Regions from separate parts of the Microbacterium sp. CIAB417 genome, predicted to be linked through region 2. Evidence: riboswitches for the same ligand, from Rfam matches in the RefSeq annotation. Region 2 holds a riboswitch; the other holds the start of a gene.
What was found. Region 2 has a riboswitch for thiamine pyrophosphate ahead of KYX17_RS21415 (ECF transporter S component). Riboswitches for the same ligand answer to the same signal wherever they lie in the genome.

Region 1: it holds a riboswitch for thiamine pyrophosphate, as region 2 does, so the genes downstream of both, thiM (hydroxyethylthiazole kinase) here and KYX17_RS21415 (ECF transporter S component) in region 2, are expected to answer to the same signal.

The regions. Positions count from the first base shown of each region.
Region 1 is NZ_JAHZUT010000003.1:997,725-1,005,389, forward strand. Features, by position in the region: gene gnd (phosphogluconate dehydrogenase (NAD(+)-dependent, decarboxylating)) at 1-584, shown strand, start outside; gene KYX17_RS17205 (NUDIX domain-containing protein) at 631-1,029, opposite strand; gene KYX17_RS17210 (SDR family oxidoreductase) at 1,077-2,558, shown strand; gene KYX17_RS17215 (hypothetical protein) at 2,552-2,776, shown strand; gene thiD (bifunctional hydroxymethylpyrimidine kinase/phosphomethylpyrimidine kinase) at 3,127-4,605, opposite strand; gene thiE (thiamine phosphate synthase) at 4,602-5,249, opposite strand; gene thiM (hydroxyethylthiazole kinase) at 5,246-6,055, opposite strand; TPP riboswitch at 6,047-6,138, opposite strand; partial or broken gene KYX17_RS17235 (ABC transporter ATP-binding protein) at 6,183-6,416, opposite strand; gene KYX17_RS17240 (Rieske 2Fe-2S domain-containing protein) at 6,751-7,107, shown strand; gene KYX17_RS31835 (FAD-dependent oxidoreductase) at 7,104-7,665, shown strand, end outside.
Region 2 is NZ_JAHZUT010000005.1:114,311-121,975, forward strand. Features, by position in the region: gene KYX17_RS21405 (ABC transporter ATP-binding protein) at 1-427, shown strand, start outside; gene KYX17_RS31875 (D-alanyl-D-alanine carboxypeptidase family protein) at 484-2,457, opposite strand; TPP riboswitch at 2,518-2,627, shown strand; gene KYX17_RS21415 (ECF transporter S component) at 2,620-3,282, shown strand; gene KYX17_RS21420 (ABC transporter ATP-binding protein) at 3,290-4,747, shown strand; gene KYX17_RS21425 (energy-coupling factor transporter transmembrane protein EcfT) at 4,744-5,541, shown strand; gene KYX17_RS21430 (aminoglycoside 3'-phosphotransferase) at 5,543-6,268, opposite strand; gene KYX17_RS21435 (DUF488 domain-containing protein) at 6,265-6,624, opposite strand; gene KYX17_RS21440 (SDR family NAD(P)-dependent oxidoreductase) at 6,722-7,483, shown strand; gene KYX17_RS21445 (NAD(P)-dependent oxidoreductase) at 7,498-7,665, shown strand, end outside.

The sequences.
Region 1 (7,665 bases), on a different contig from region 2:
GCACCCCCGGACGCTCCGGCGACCTGGCCCCCGAGGAGCGGGGATATCTCCACTGCGGTCCCTCCGGCGCAGGCCACTTCGTGAAGATGGTGCACAACGGCATCGAGTACGGCATCATGGCCGCGCTCGCCGAAGGATTGAACATCCTCCACAACGCGGATGCGGGAACGCGCGAGGCCAGCCACTCCGCCGAGGTCGCTCCGCTGGAGGAACCGGAGTTCTACCAGTTCGACATCGACACCGCGAAGGTGTCCGAGCTCTGGCGTCGCGGATCGGTGATCTCGTCGTGGCTGCTGGATCTGACGGCGGCGGCTCTCCAGGCGAACCCGACCCTCGACGGCCTCGCCGGCCGGGTGTCCGACTCGGGCGAGGGCCGCTGGACGGTCAAGGCCGCCGTCGACACCGGAGTGCCCGCGCCGGTGCTCGCCGCGTCCCTGTTCGAACGCTTCGCGTCGCGCGGCGAGGATCACTTCGCCAACCAGGTGCTCTCCGCGATGCGGCTGCAGTTCGGCGGCCACCAGGAGTTGCCCGCCGGTGACGTGCTCGAAGCCGGCGGACAGAAGGCCGACAGCTCGCAGGCGTGAGAGCCCCCTCGTCGGTCTCCCGCTCGCGGCGGGTGGCCGACGAGGCTCAGCTCAGGAAGTACTCGCGCGCGAGCGGCGCGACCTCGAACTGATCGATCTCGTCCGGTCCGACCCAGCGCAGTTCGGCGATCTCGGCCGCGGCGACCGGCGTCTGGTCGCGGATATCGACGGCGAAGACCTCCGCGACGACCTCGAACCCCGGTTCGTTGGCGGCCGCCGCCGCGAACGAGCCCAGCGGCTCGAGGTCAGCGGCGTCCAGCCGAAGTCCCAGCTCTTCCCCGATCTCGCGGACGAGCGTCATGGCCGCGTCCTCACCGCGCTCCGGCTTGCCGCCGGGCTGCATGAACGCGGTCGTTCCGCTCTTACGCACGAGCAGGAGTCTCCCGTCGGCGTCGCGGATCACCGCGGCGGACACATGGATGCGGCGGGGCTCTGCGAGGGTCACCCTGGCACGCTAACAGTCCCGCACAGGCGCGCGACGTAGAATCTCGTGTGCCCGACGCGACCTCTGCCCACACCGATCCGCAGCCCAGCGGCATCGATCCCGACGATCTCGCCACCACGCTGCGTGTGCTGGAGGAGCTCGCGCAGGTGGACCAGACCCACCCCGACTACGTCACGGTCCGGCGTGCGACGGCAGCGATGTTCAAGGCCACCAAGAAGGTGCGACGCCGCGAGATCCGCGATGCGATCGCCGCCGCGGACCGCGCGGTGGTGCACGCGACGGCGACGGGCGCGCCCGATCGCATCGACGACGAGACGCGCGGCATCCCGATCAGCACGTCGACCACGACCCCGACCGCCGGGACCCTCCTCAAGGCCCGCGGCTGCTACATCTGCAAGAAGCCGTACACGGTCGTCGACGCGTTCTACCACCAGCTCTGCCCCGAATGCGCCGCGATGAGCCACGCGAAGCGCGACGCGCGCACCGACCTCACCGGCAAGCGCGCCCTGCTCACCGGCGGCCGGGCGAAGATCGGCATGTACATCGCGCTGCGGCTGCTGCGCGACGGCGCGCACACCACGATCACCACGCGCTTCCCCCGCGACGCGGTGCGCCGCTTCAGCAGCCTTCCGGATGCGGCGGACTGGATCGACCGGCTGAAGATCGTGGGCATCGACCTGCGCGACCCCGCCCAGGTGATCGGGCTCGCAGACGATGTGGCGGCGGCAGGAACGCTGGACATCCTCATCAACAACGCGACACAGACCGTGCGCCGCTCCCCCGGCGCCTATCAGCCGCTCGTCGACGCGGAGCTGGCGCCGCTTCCCGACGGACCGCTTCCCGAACTGGTCACCTTCGGGCACACGAACGACCAGCACCCGCAGGCTCTCGAACGCTCGGTGAGCGCGCATCCCATCCTCGCGGCTGCTGCAGCCCGCGCGGAGGAACTGACCGAGCAGGCCATGGCGGCCGGCTCCAGCTCGCTCGAGCGCCTCGCGGCGGGCACGGCGATCGATGCGGGAGGACTCATCCCCGACCTCGACCACGTCAACTCCTGGACGCAACGGGTGGAGGAGGTCGATCCGCTCGAGATGCTCGAGGTGCAGTTGGCGAACACGACAGCACCGTTCCTGCTCATCTCGAAGCTCCGGCCATCGCTGGCGGCCAGCAGCGCGCGCCGCACCTACATCGTGAACGTCAGCGCCATGGAGGGTGTCTTCAACCGCGGGTACAAGGGTCCCGGCCACCCGCACACGAACATGGCCAAGGCCGCCGTCAACATGCTGACCCGCACGAGCGCACGGGAGATGTTCGAGAGCGACGGAATCCTCATGACGAGCGTCGACACCGGGTGGATCACGGACGAGCGGCCGCACCCCACGAAGGTGCGCCTGGCCGAGGAAGGGTTCCATGCTCCGCTGGATCTCGTCGACGGAGCGGCGCGCGTGTACGACCCGATCGTGCGCGGCGAGGCCGGCGAGGACCTCTTCGGCGTGTTCCTCAAGGACTACGCCCCCGGCGCATGGTGAGACTCCCCGAGCCCGGCGCGCGCGTCGTCGTGCGCTACCTGCTGCCGACCGGGCAGGCGACGGATGCCCTGGGCGAACTGCTCAGCGCCGACGAGGAGGCGGTCGTCGTCGACGGCAAGCGGGGAGTGGAGCGCATCCGCCGCGTCGATATCGTCGCCGCGAAGCCCGTCCCGCCACCCCCGGCTCCCCGCATCCGCCGCCCCGCTCCCGACGCATGAGCGGGGTGCATCCGTCTGAGCGTCATCGTCACGCGCTTCCGTCATGCCCGGCTCCCGTCGGGCTCATACGTGCGCCGGAAGGCGCGCGCACCGTCCGTCATGATCCGATCCACGCGGTCGGGCTGGTGTTCACCGTCTGGATGACGGCGGCGGCTGTGACGACGCTTCGCCTGCGCGACGCCTGACGCACACGATCTCCACCCGGCTTCCACCCGTGGGTGGTCGTCCGACGCCGCGTGTGCGACGACGCTGGCGTCGTGACCTTCTCCACGATCCTCAACCGCCTCGGCGGCGCGAGCCGCACAAGCAGATCCGGTGACACCCCTGCGATACGAGTAGCGAGCGGTCCGTCATCGCGAGGCGGCGAAGAAGGCGAGCTCGTGACGGGAGGACCCCCGGAACGCATCGTGCATCGCTGCGCGGGTCGCCGCATCCGCCGACGCTGCCGTTCTGGTGACGATGTCGATCGCGCGGCGCGTGGACTCAGCGAACGCCGGGTCGGCGTAGGTGTCGAGCCACGACCGATACGGATGCTCCTCGTGCGAGAGGGCGTGCAGTCGCTCCCCGACGTCCTGGTAGATCCAGTAGCAGGGCAGCAGCGCCGCGATGAGCACCCGGTAGTCGCCGCGGGCCGAGGCCGCCAGCAGGTGATCGAGGTAGGCCGTCGTGACCGCGTCGGGGTGCGAACCGAGCCCGGACTCGCCCGCGAGCCAGCGCTCGTGTAGTTGGAGCTCACCGATGATCGCGTTCTGGGCGCTGCCGGCCCAGAACGCACGCTCCGCGGAGTCCGGCGCGAGGCGAGCGGCATCGGCGAGCACGCGGGCGTACTCGCCGAGGTACAGCGCATCCTGGGCGAGGTAGCCGAGGAACGCGCTCCGCTCGAGCGTGCCGTCGCCCAGCCCCCGCACGAACGGCAGGTCGTCGATCTCCGCACGGATGCCGGCGATGTCCTCCCACCACCCAGTCTCGACCTCGTGCGCGGTCGGCCGGGTGTGAAGACCGCCGCGTTCCCAGAGCCCGGCGAAGTGGCTGATCGGACCGTTGCCCGAGCCGACCTCGAGCTCCGCGCCGTGACGGATGCTTTCGGCGAGCCACCTCTTCGACTCCGCCGTCGCCTGCGCCCACTCGCCGGTGGCCGCCGCGCGCGTCGCCACCGCCGATGAGAGCGAGCAGCCCGTGCCGTGCGTGTTCCGGGTGCGGATGCGGGTACCGGCGAACTCGGTGACGGCGACGCGACCGTCGATCATCTCCACGAGCGCATCCGGCAGCCGCTCCCCCGACAGGTGACCGCCCTTGGCGAGCACGCGCACGCCGTGCGCACGAGCCACGGCACTCGCCTGCGCGAGCACGTCGGTCCACGCCGAGGCCTCGGGTGCGCCCGCGAGGATCGCGAGCTCGGGGATGTTCGGGGTCACGAGGTCGACGTGCGGCAGCAGCCGCCGGAGGGCATCCTCCGCATCCGCGTCCAGCAGACGATCGCCGCTCGTCGCGACCATCACCGGATCCAGCACGACGACCGGCGGGCGGATGCGGCCGAGCCAGGCCGCGACCGTCTCGATCACCTCGACGGTGGCGAGCATGCCGATCTTCACCGCATCGATCCGCACATCGTCGGAGACGGCGTCGAGCTGCTCGGCGAGGAACGCGACGGGCGGCACGTGCACCGAACGCACGCCGTGCGTGTTCTGCGCGACGAGGGCGGTGACGACGGCCATGCCGTAACCGCCGTTCGCGGCGATGCTCTTGAGGTCCGCCTGGATGCCGGCACCTCCCGTCGGATCGGTTCCCGCGATGCTCAGCACCCGCACAACGGCGCGCGCGGCACTCATGCCGCATCCCATGCCGCGCGCAGCATACGGGCGGCACCTCCGGGGTCACTCGCACCGCAGATCGCCGAGACCACGGCCGCGCCCGCCGCACCTGCTCGCCGCAGCGGGCCCAGATCGGCGGCGGTGACACCGCCGATCGCCACCGCGGGAAGGGCGCTCGCCGCGACCAGCCGGGCGAGCCTCTCGTGGCCCAACGGTGGCGGCGCATCGCGCTTCGTGGCGGTCGCGTGAAGGGCACCGATGCCGACGTAGTCCACGACACTACTGTCGGATGCGGAAGCCAGCTGCTCCGGCGTGGCGGCGCTCAGGCCGACGATCGCGTCGTCGCCGACCAGTGTGCGCACCGCCTCCGGCGGAAGATCGCTCTGCCCCACGTGCACTCCCGACACGCGCGCGCCCGCCTGGCGAGCCGCGAGGAAGACGTCCACGCGGTCGTTGACGAGCAGCGCGACGCCGTCGGGCAGCACGGCCGACACCCTCGTCACCGTGTCGAGGAAGCGACGTGCGGAGGCGTCCTTCTCGCGCAGCTGCACTGCCGTGACGCCGTTCGCCGTCGCCTGGCGCACCACCTCGACGATGTCGTGGCCCGCCGCCGCGGCGATGCCTGCATCCGTCACGAGGTACAGCGAGAGGTCGGCGTTCACGAGATTACCGCCCGGTGGCGAAGTGTGTCGGCGTCGAGGCCGGCGAGGGCATCGAGGAACGCGACGGCGAAACCTCCGGGTCCCCCGGAGCGCTCAGCGGCGAGCTCTGCGGCGACGTTGTAGACCGTGACCGCGGCAGTCACCGCCGCGAAGCGATCCTTGTCGACGCCCGCGAACGCCGCCATGACCGCACCGAGAGCGCATCCGCCACCGGTCACCCGCGTCAGCAATGCGTCGCCGTTACCGAGTCGTGCCTCGCGGGCGCCGTCCGTGACCACGTCGACCACGCCGGAGACGGCGACGATGGCGCCGGTGGCATGTGCGATGCGCCGGGCGGCGGCGACCGCATCCTCGACGGCGTCGGTCGCGTCGACTCCGCGGCCGCCGGCGCCCGAGCCGTCGAGGGCGAGGATCTCGGATGCGTTGCCGCGCACGACGCTCGGCGCCGCCGCGACGAGCTCGGCGGCGAGTGCGGTGCGCACCGGCAGGACGCCGATCGCCACGGGGTCGAGCACCCAGGGAGTACCCGCGTCCTGAGCGGCCGCCACGGCCTCGCGCATCGCCTCCCGCTGCTCTGCGCCGGGTGTGCCGAGATTGACCAGGACGCCCGAGGCGATGCGCGCGAACGGCCCCGCCTCGTCCGGGATGTCGACCATCGCCGGAGCCGCCCCGAGGGCGAGGAGGACGTTGGCGGTGAAGCCGGTGACCACCGCGTTGGTCAGACACTGCACGAGCGGGCCTTGCTGCCGCACCGTCTCCCAGGCCCGGATGGTGGATTCGATCAGGTTCTCTGGCGCGCGCGTCATGTGCGACATCCCTCCGCTCGTACTGACGAGATCAGGTTCGACGGGTGTGATCTCAGCCCCGCAGGGCACCCCGTGTCGTATGTGTGGGTTCAGGTTAGCGGACGGCCCGGACCGCGAGGCGCCTCGATCACACCGCGTCCGTGAGGCTCGTCAGCCGGTTGTCGATCCTGCCATCGACCACGGTGACGAGCTCGTCCAGCGCCTCGCGGTGCACGAGGTCGTGGGTGACGAGGAGGGTGGCGATGTCGCGCTCGTGCGTGAGGTCCGCGATGAGCTGCATGATCCCCGCCCCGCGTTCCTGATCGAGGGCACTGGTCGGCTCATCGACGAGCAGGACTTCCGGCTCGTGCACGAGTCCGCGGGTCATGGTGGGTGGCGATCGCGTTGAGCGCTCGGATGCGCTCGACGTACCGCTCGTCGAGAGCGATGAGCCGTACACCGTCGATGTCCGGGCCGCCGCCGGAGCGTGTGACAACGGCCACGGCGGAACCCTGCTCCGCGGCCCGGCGCGCCACCGCCGACCCCACCGGCCCCGCTCCGACCACGACCATCCGCTGGGATTGCATGGTGTGAGCATGCCAGGAGCGATGGCGGGGAAGGTGACGCAGGGGCGTCCGTCCCGTGAAGAGTTCACGGCTGCCCGGCGCACGTCGTCGTCGATCGGTGGCCCTCGACGCCGCTGCTACGGTGGCGTCATGAGCACTTCCCCCTCGCCGGGACAAGCGATCAAGGTCGGAGTCGTGGGCGACGTCGATGAGGATGCCGCGCTCGTCGTGCCGCGTGCCACGGCCGGCACCCTGGATGACATCGCCGTGATCTTCAGCGCCGGTCGCTACTACGCGATCGACAACACCTGTACGCATGAGCAGACCTCCCTCGCGCAGGGCTGGATAGAGAACGGATGCGTCGAGTGCCCTCTGCATGCGGCGACGTTCCGTCTCGCCGACGGTGCGGCCCTCACCCAACCCGCGACGCGGGGCGTCGGCGTCCACACCGTCGAGGTGGTCGGAGACGAGCTGATGCTCACGCCGAATCCCGAGCGCCTGGCGTGAGCGCGCCGCGGCGAGTCCTCATCGCCGGCGGAGGGATCGCGGGGTGGACGGTGGCGTCCACCCTTCGGGACCGCGGCTTCGACGGTGAGATCGTCATCGTCGAACGGGAGGCGGCCTGCTACGACCGGCCCCCGCTCTCCAAGACGGTCCTCGTCGACGGCGCCCCCTTGTCGTCGCTCGCCTTCGCCGCCCCGGAGGCCCTCGCGCAGGCGTCGATCGAGGTTCGCGCCGGACGTACCGTCGTGGCCCTCGACGCCGCCGCCCGCACACTCCGGCTCGACGACGGCGCCCTCCTCGCCGGAGACGTGATCGTGCTCGCGACGGGCACCGCCGCCCGACCTGCGGCCTTCCCCGGCGGCACCCTGCCGGGCATCCTGTCACTGCAGACCTACGCCGATGCCCGAGCCCTCCATGCGCTGAAGGGACGTCGCATCGCCGTGGTGGGCGCGGGGCTCATCGGGGCCGAGGCCACCGCGGCGCTGCGGACCGCCGGCTCAGAGGTCACCCTCATCGATCCCTCCGCGGTCCCCGGCACACGCGCCTTCGGCCCGACGATGG
Region 2 (7,665 bases):
CGTGTCGGCCGGTGAGCGCCAGCTGATCACCATCGCCAGGGCGTTCGTGTCGCAGCCGTCGATCCTCATCCTGGACGAGGCGACGAGCGCGGTCGACACCCGTACCGAGCTGCTGCTGCAGCACGCGATGGCGGCCCTCCGCCAGGGCCGGACCTCGTTCGTGATCGCGCACCGCCTGTCGACGATCCGCGATGCCGACCTCATCCTCGTGATGGAGCACGGCGACATCGTCGAGAAGGGCACGCACGACGAGCTCATCGCGGCGCAGGGCGCGTACTGGCGGCTGTACCAGTCGCAGTTCGAGCAGGCCGCGACCGACATCGACGCCGAGGAGGCGATGACCGCGTCCACTCCCGTGGTCGTCACCGGCGAGGCGGAGGATGCCGCGGAGGGCGAGCCCGTCGAATCCGAGTCCGAACAGGCCTGACCGCAGTCCGAAGAGGCCGCCACCCGGAGGGGTGGCGGCCTCTTCGCGTAAGGCGATCAGTCGGTGATGCCGAACAGCTCGAACGGGTGCGTGAGCCGCCACCACGCGCTCGGCGGCTCGATCTCCTCGGCGAGGACGACCGGCACCTCGACCGAGTCCAGCGGTCCCGTGACCGTCAGGGTGCCGACTGCGTCATCCGCCTCGGTGGCATCGCCGAGGTCGAACACGACCTCGGCGGTCGGCGCGGCCGAGTTCCACAGCACGACGGCCGCGTCGGCATCCGTCACGACGTCCGCACTCGCTCCCCACGGGGTGCTCACCTCGCCGACGACGGTCTCGGCGGCGACAGCGGGGCCCTGCGCCTGCAGCGCCGCCTCCACCTGCGCGTACAGCGCCCGGCTCGCCTCCAGACGCTCGTCGTCGCCGTCCTGACCGAGCACCGAGGCGTACAGGCGCACCGTGGTGTCGCCGACTGTGACGTCCTTGCCGCTGAGCAGGTTGTAGTCCCCGTCCAGCGATCCGGTCTTCACGCCGACGAATCCCGGCTCTCCGAGAAGCCCGTTCGAGTTCGTCACGAGACCCGCGCCGGGGAGCTCCACCGAGGCCGTTCCGACGATCTCCGCGAACACCGGATTCGCCATGGCGATCGACGCCAGCTTCGTCAGTGATGCGGGGGAGGCGACGTTCCCCTCGTTGCGGCCGGACGGCGTCACGATCGTGATGTCGCTGAGCCCCCGCGCGGCGAGCCACTGCTCGGCGGCGTCGGCGAAGGCGCTGTCCGATCCCCAGATCTCGTCCGAGAGCCGGTCGATGTAGTTGTTCGCCGACCCGAGCAGAACGCCCTGCAGCATCTGGTACTCCGTGAGCGTCCCGTCGACCGGAACGTCCAGCGCGGACTGGTCGTCGCGGCGGTACGACCAGTAGTCGAGCGTGTCTCCGTAGTCGAACGCGTACTCCGGCCCCTGCTCGCCCGGCTTCAGCGGTCGCTCCTCCAGCACCAGCATGACCGAGACGACCTTCGTCACGCTCGCGATCGGTGCCCGATCTCCGGTGGACGACGCCGTCCCGATGCCGTCCACGCTGATCGCGGCACTGCCGTCGGCGGGCCAGGTCACCGCGGCGGCCTCGGCCGCGACCGGTTCCACCGCGACGGCCTCGACCGTCGGCGGGAGCTCATGAAGCGGCCACAGCAGCGCCGTGGCGGAATAGGCGACGGCGAGCGCGACCAGGGTCCCCAGCGGAACCAGAATGCCCGGGCGCAGGATGCCGCGCCGCGGGGCGCCCACCAGGAGGTCGGGCCCGTCGTCGCGGTCGGTCGACGTGTCGATCGCAGCGGCCCCGCTCGCCGCGGCCACCGCGAGCGGATCGACCCAGAGCAGCGCGGTCGCGGGAGAGTTCTCGTCCGCCCAGGCGGCGGGACGCTCCATCGCGGTGTCCGCGGCCAGGAGAGCGGCGACCTCCGCGGTGTCGTCGTCGCGGGCGTCCGTGCCGGTCTCGGCCGCGCCGCCGACCTCCGCGTCGGAGACGATCACGGTCGCGGGTGTCTCGCCGGTCTCGGGATCGGACACGATGGCAGTCGCGGGTGCCTCGCTGGTCGCGGCGTCGGAATCCTGCGTCACGTCGATCGGGACCTCGATGCCGGTGCGGGGCGCCGCATCCGACGCGATCGCGGTCTCCGCATCCGCCGTGACGTCACTGCCGGCCTCGGACAGGACCCGGACATCGCCAGCGGGCGCCGCGGCGGTCGCGGCATCCGACGTCGCATCGGTCGCGGCGTCGTCATCGGTCAGGACTGCGGTCTCGGGATCCGTCAGGACTGCAGCGTCGGCATCCGTCAGGACCGCGGTCTCGGGATCCGGAACAGCGTCGGACCCGACGTCCGCGGCATCGCCCGCAGCCTGCTCGGACGCGGCTTCGGGTTCCGCGGATGCGCCGCTCGAACCGGTCGCCGCCCCGTCCACGATCATGCGCCGACGACGCTCCCGGCGCGTCAGGGCGCCGCCGCCGTCGGTCTGCTCGTCGAGGGTCACCCGCATACGCTACCGAATCCGCATGTGACTCCCCCGTATTGGCATCGGAGTAAGATCGTGCTCACAACCCACGGGAGTCCGGCGAGCCGGGCTGAGAGGAAGCGATCCGCGCTTCGACCGTCGAACCTGATCCGGATCATGCCGGCGCAGGGAGGAGAACAGATGAGTACGTCCACGCCCGCATCCGCTTCGAACGAAGCGTCCAGCGCATCCGCCGCAGCATCCGCCGGTGCGCATCCCTGGCGCTGGCGCGTCGTCGACATCGTCGTCGCCGCCGTCCTGGGGGTCGCGCTCGGCCTGGTGTTCTGGGGCTGGAACACGATCGGCTACGCCTGGTTCGGCGCCGCCGACGCGCTCACCCCCGGTCTCGGCGGGATCGCCGTGGGCATCTGGCTGCTCGGCGGCGTCGTCGGCGGGCTCGTCATCCGCAAGCCCGGAGCGGCCCTCGTCGTCGAGCTCGTCGCGGCCATCGTCTCGATGATGATCGGCAACGTGTGGGGCGTCTCAACCGTGCTCTCCGGCCTGGTGCAGGGCCTGGGTGCCGAGCTCGTCTTCGCGCTGTTCCTCTACCGTCGCTTCGGCATCGTCGTCGCCATGCTCGCCGGGGCGGGCGCGGGGGCCGCGGCCTGGATCTTCGAGCTCTTCTACGGCAGCTCGCCGAACATCCTGAAGTCGCTCGAGTTCAACACCATCTACCTCACCACCGTCGTGATCTCGGGCGCGATCCTGGCCGGCATCGTCGGTTGGCTGCTCGTGCGCGCTCTGGCCGTGACCGGTGCACTGAACCGCTTCGCGGCCGGGCGAGAGCTCGTCCGCGAAGTCTGAGGGCGGGATGAGTGCCGCCCGGCCGGCTCGGGTGCAGGCCACGGGCTGGGGATGGCGATACGCCGGCCGCAGGCTTCCGGCCGTGAGCGACGTCTCCTTCACGATCGAGCCGGGGGAGCGCGTGCTGCTGCTCGGCGCGTCCGGGGCGGGCAAGTCGACGCTGCTGGCCGGGATCGCCGGCGTCCTCGGCGACGCGGATGAGGGTGTGCGCACCGGGACCCTGCTGATCGACGGCGCCGCGCCGGAGTCCTCGCGCGGTCGAACCGGTCTGGTCCTGCAGGATCCGGATGCCGGGATCGTGCTGTCCACCGTGGCCGACGACGTCGCCTTCGGCTGCGAGAACCTCGGCGTTCCGGCATCCGAGATCCCCGGGCGCGTGTCGGAGGCGCTCGCCGCCGCCGGTCTCGATGTGCCGCTCGGCCGTCCGACCAAGGCGCTCTCGGGCGGACAGAAGCAGCGCCTGGTCCTCGCCGGTGCTCTCGCCATGCGCCCCGGCCTCCTGCTGCTGGACGAGCCGACCGCCAATCTGGATCCCGTCGGCGTGCAGGAGGTGCGAGCGAGCGTCGAGCGGGCCGTGGACGAGACCGGCGCCACCCTCGTCGTCGTCGAGCATCGCACGCCGGTCTGGGTCGACCTCATGACACGCGTGATCGTCCTCGCCGCCGACGGCGGGCTGCTGGCCGACGGCGCCCCCGCCCGCGTCTTCGCCGAGCACGGCCCGGCGCTCGCCGACGCGGGCGTGTGGGTGCCGGATGCCGGGATCGAGCTGCCCGCCCTGCCGGACGCCACCGGCGACGCCGTGCTGTCGGCGTCCGAGCTCACGATCGCGCGGGACGCGCGCAGCCCCGTCCAGAGCGGGCTGGACGTGCGCGTTCCTCGGGGAGCCGCGACCGTCGTCACGGGGGCGAACGGTGCGGGCAAGTCCACTCTCGCCCTCACCCTCGCCGGACTCATCCCCGAGCGGGACGGCGAAGTGCTCGCCGCGGAGGATCTGGCAGGACGTCGCGGGCGGCGACCCTTCCGGTGGTCCTCCCGCGAGCTCCTCACCCGCATCGGCACCGTCTTCCAGGAGCCTGAGCATCAGTTCCTCACGCAGACCCTGCGGGACGAGCTGGCGGTGGGCCCGAAGGCGCTGGGCTGGGATCGCGCGCGGACGGACGCCGTCGTCGACGCACTGCTCGAACGACTGGACCTCGCGCCCCTCGCCCTGGCGAACCCGTTCACGCTGTCCGGCGGCCAGAAGCGCCGGCTGTCCGTCGCGACGGTGCTCGCGGCATCCCCGGCGGTCATCGTCCTGGATGAGCCGACCTTCGGGCAGGACCGGAAGGGATGGATATCCCTCGTGTCCCTGCTGCAGGAGGAGATCGCCCGCGGGCGCTCGATCATCGCCGTCACGCACGACGAGGGTGTGACACAGCATCTCGGCGGGCACCGCATCGAGCTGGAGAGGCGGGTGGCCGCATGACCGGCACACTGCACGCGCTCCGCGCAGAGACCCGGGAGTCCCTCTGGCTGGACGGAGTGAACCCGGTGACGAAGCTCCTCCTCGCCCTCGTGCTGTCGGTGCCGCTGTTCGCCTCGATCGACGTGACCAGCGCGCTCGTGGCGATCGCCCTGCAGCTGCTGTGCCTGCCGCTGACCGGTCTGAGCCTCGGCACCGTCCTCCGGCGCCTGCTGCCCATCGCGATCTTCGCTCCGATCGCCGGGGTCAGTATGCTGCTGTACGCCGAACCCGCAGGCCGCGTCTACTGGACTTTCGGATTCGCGACCATCAGCGACGACTCGATCGCGCTGGCGGTCGCCGTGAGCCTGCGCGTGCTGGCGCTCGGCCTTCCGACCATCCTGCTCTTCGGTCGCACGGACCCGACCGAGCTCGCCGACGCGCTCTCGCAGGTCGCCCGGCTGCCCAGCCGGTTCGTGCTCGGCATCCTGGCGGGGACCCGCATGCTGGGACTCTTCCTCGACGACTGGCGCACGATGGCACTCGCCCGGAGGGCGCGCGGCGTCGGCGACGCCGGGGCCCTGCGGCGGTTCTTCTCGATGGCGTTCGTGCTGCTCGTGTTCGCGGTGCGCCGCGGGACCAAGCTCGCCATGGCGATGGAGGCGCGCGGCTTCGGCTCCGGCATCCCGCGCACGTGGGCGCGCCCCTCGCGCCTGCACGGTCGGGATGCCGTGGCGCTCGTGGGCGGGCTGGCGATCATGGCACTGGCGATCGCCGCCGCGATCGCCGTCGGCAGCTTCCGCTTCGTGTGGAGCTGACTCAGCTCGCGTTCCACAGGTCGCGGTAGTAGGCGAGCCGTTCGCGGTCCGGCTCGACGCCGTAGGCGGCGATGAGGGCGTCCTCCCACCCGGGACCCACGTTCCATTCGGTGCTCATCGAGGCGACGGCGATGTCCGCCCACCGGTCACCGACACCGAGCGCGGCGAGGTCGACGTGCGCGAGCGGTCGCCCGTCGTCACCGACCAGCGTGTTCGGCATGCACGCGTCACCGTGACAGACGACGAGCCGGTCGATCTCCGGTGCGTCGTGCAGCGCTTCGGGGATGCGGATGCCGCGGCGAGCGGCGTTCTCGAATCGGCTCTCGACGCTCCACTCCCATGGGCACTCGGCGACGGGCAGGGCGTCGTGCAGCCGCCGCAGCCCGAGGCCGACGGCGCGCACCGCGGCTTCCGGTTCGGCGATCCAGCGCGGGTCCACGGCGCTGCGGCCGGATATCGCGGCTGTGACGAGCCATTCGTGCTCGGCATCCTGGTCCTGCTCCAGCACTTCGGGAACCAGGATCCAGCGCCGCGTCCACCGCATCCGCTCGGCCTCGTCGCGCATGTTCGCCTCAGCGTCCCGAGGACCCCACTTGATGTAGCGGTCGTCGTCCGTGCGGAAGGTGAGCCCGCCGATCCCGTTCTCCCACACGGGCGTCAGCGCGGCGCCGCGCGCGAGCGCGCGCACGCGGCCGGGGACGGCGATGGAGGCGGCGGGGATCGTCACAGCAGCTCGCGCAGCGCCTCATCGAGCACGACGGCGTGATTGTGCTCGGTGTCGTGCGCGGCGTAGACGAGAGTCACGACCGGATGCCGCTTCACGACGTCCGCGAGCTCGCGCAGCGCCGGCGCGCTCTCCTCGGCGAGCTCGGCGCGGTAGCGGTCCGCGTACTCGGCCCACTCGGCATCCGGTGCGGCGTGCCACGCCTTGCGCAGCTCCGGGCTCGGAGCGGTGTCCTTGTCCCACAGATCGATCGCGGCGCGCTCCTTCGAGACGCCGCGCGGCCAGAGCCGATCGACGAGCACGCGGAACCCGTCGGAGGGTTCGGCGGTGTCGTAGGCTCGCTTGCGACGCAGTTCCATGACTCCAGCCAACACCGCCGCGTTCGCGGACGCCAGTCTGGAACTCGGAACCGCGTAAGCTGGAACTGAGTTGCACGATCGTTCGAAGGAGAACAGCATGCAGATCCAGGGATCGGGTGCCCTCGTCACCGGAGGCGCCTCCGGTCTGGGCCTGGCCGCCGCCCGCGCTCTCGCGGCATCGGGGGCGCACGTCACCCTGCTGGACCTCCCCGGCTCGGCCGGTGCGGCCCTGGCTGCCGAACTGGGCGGCGCCTTCGCGCCGGGGGACGTCACCAGCCCCGAGGATGCGGCGGCCGCCGTCGCGCTGGCGGACACCGAGGCCCCGCTGCGCATCCTCGTCAACTGCGCCGGCATCGCTCCGCCGGCCAAGGTGCTGGATCGCGACGGCGAACCGAACGCGCTGGCGGACTTCGAGCGGATCATCCGCATCAACCTCGTCGGCACGTACAACGTGCTCTCGCAGGCGTCGGCGGTGATCGCGAGGCAGGAGCGGACGGCGTCCGGCGACCGCGGCGTCATCGTGAACACGGCGAGCGTGGCGGCCTTCGACGGCCAGATCGGCCAGCCCGCCTACGCCGCCTCCAAGGGCGGTGTGCACGCCATGACGCTGCCGGTCGCCCGCGAGCTCGCCCGTCACGGCATCCGGGTGTGCACGATCGCCCCCGGGATCATGGAGACGCCGATGCTGGCGGGGCTGCCCGAAGCGGCCCAGGCGTCGCTCGGCGAGCAGGTGCCCTACCCCGCTCGCCTGGGCCGGCCGGACGAGTACGCCGGCCTCGTGACGCACATCGTCGAGAACGGGTACCTGAACGGCGAGACCATCCGCCTGGACGGCGCCATCCGCATGGCCCCGAAGTGAACGCGAGGAGAGACATGACTCTGGCAGGAAAGACCATCCTGATGTCGGGCGGCAGCCGCGGCATCGGCCTCGCGATCGCGCTGCGCGCTGCGGCGGACGGGGCGAACATCGCGATGCTCGCGAAGACCGACACCCCGCATCCGAAGCTCGAGGGCACGATCCACACCGCCGCCGAGCAGATC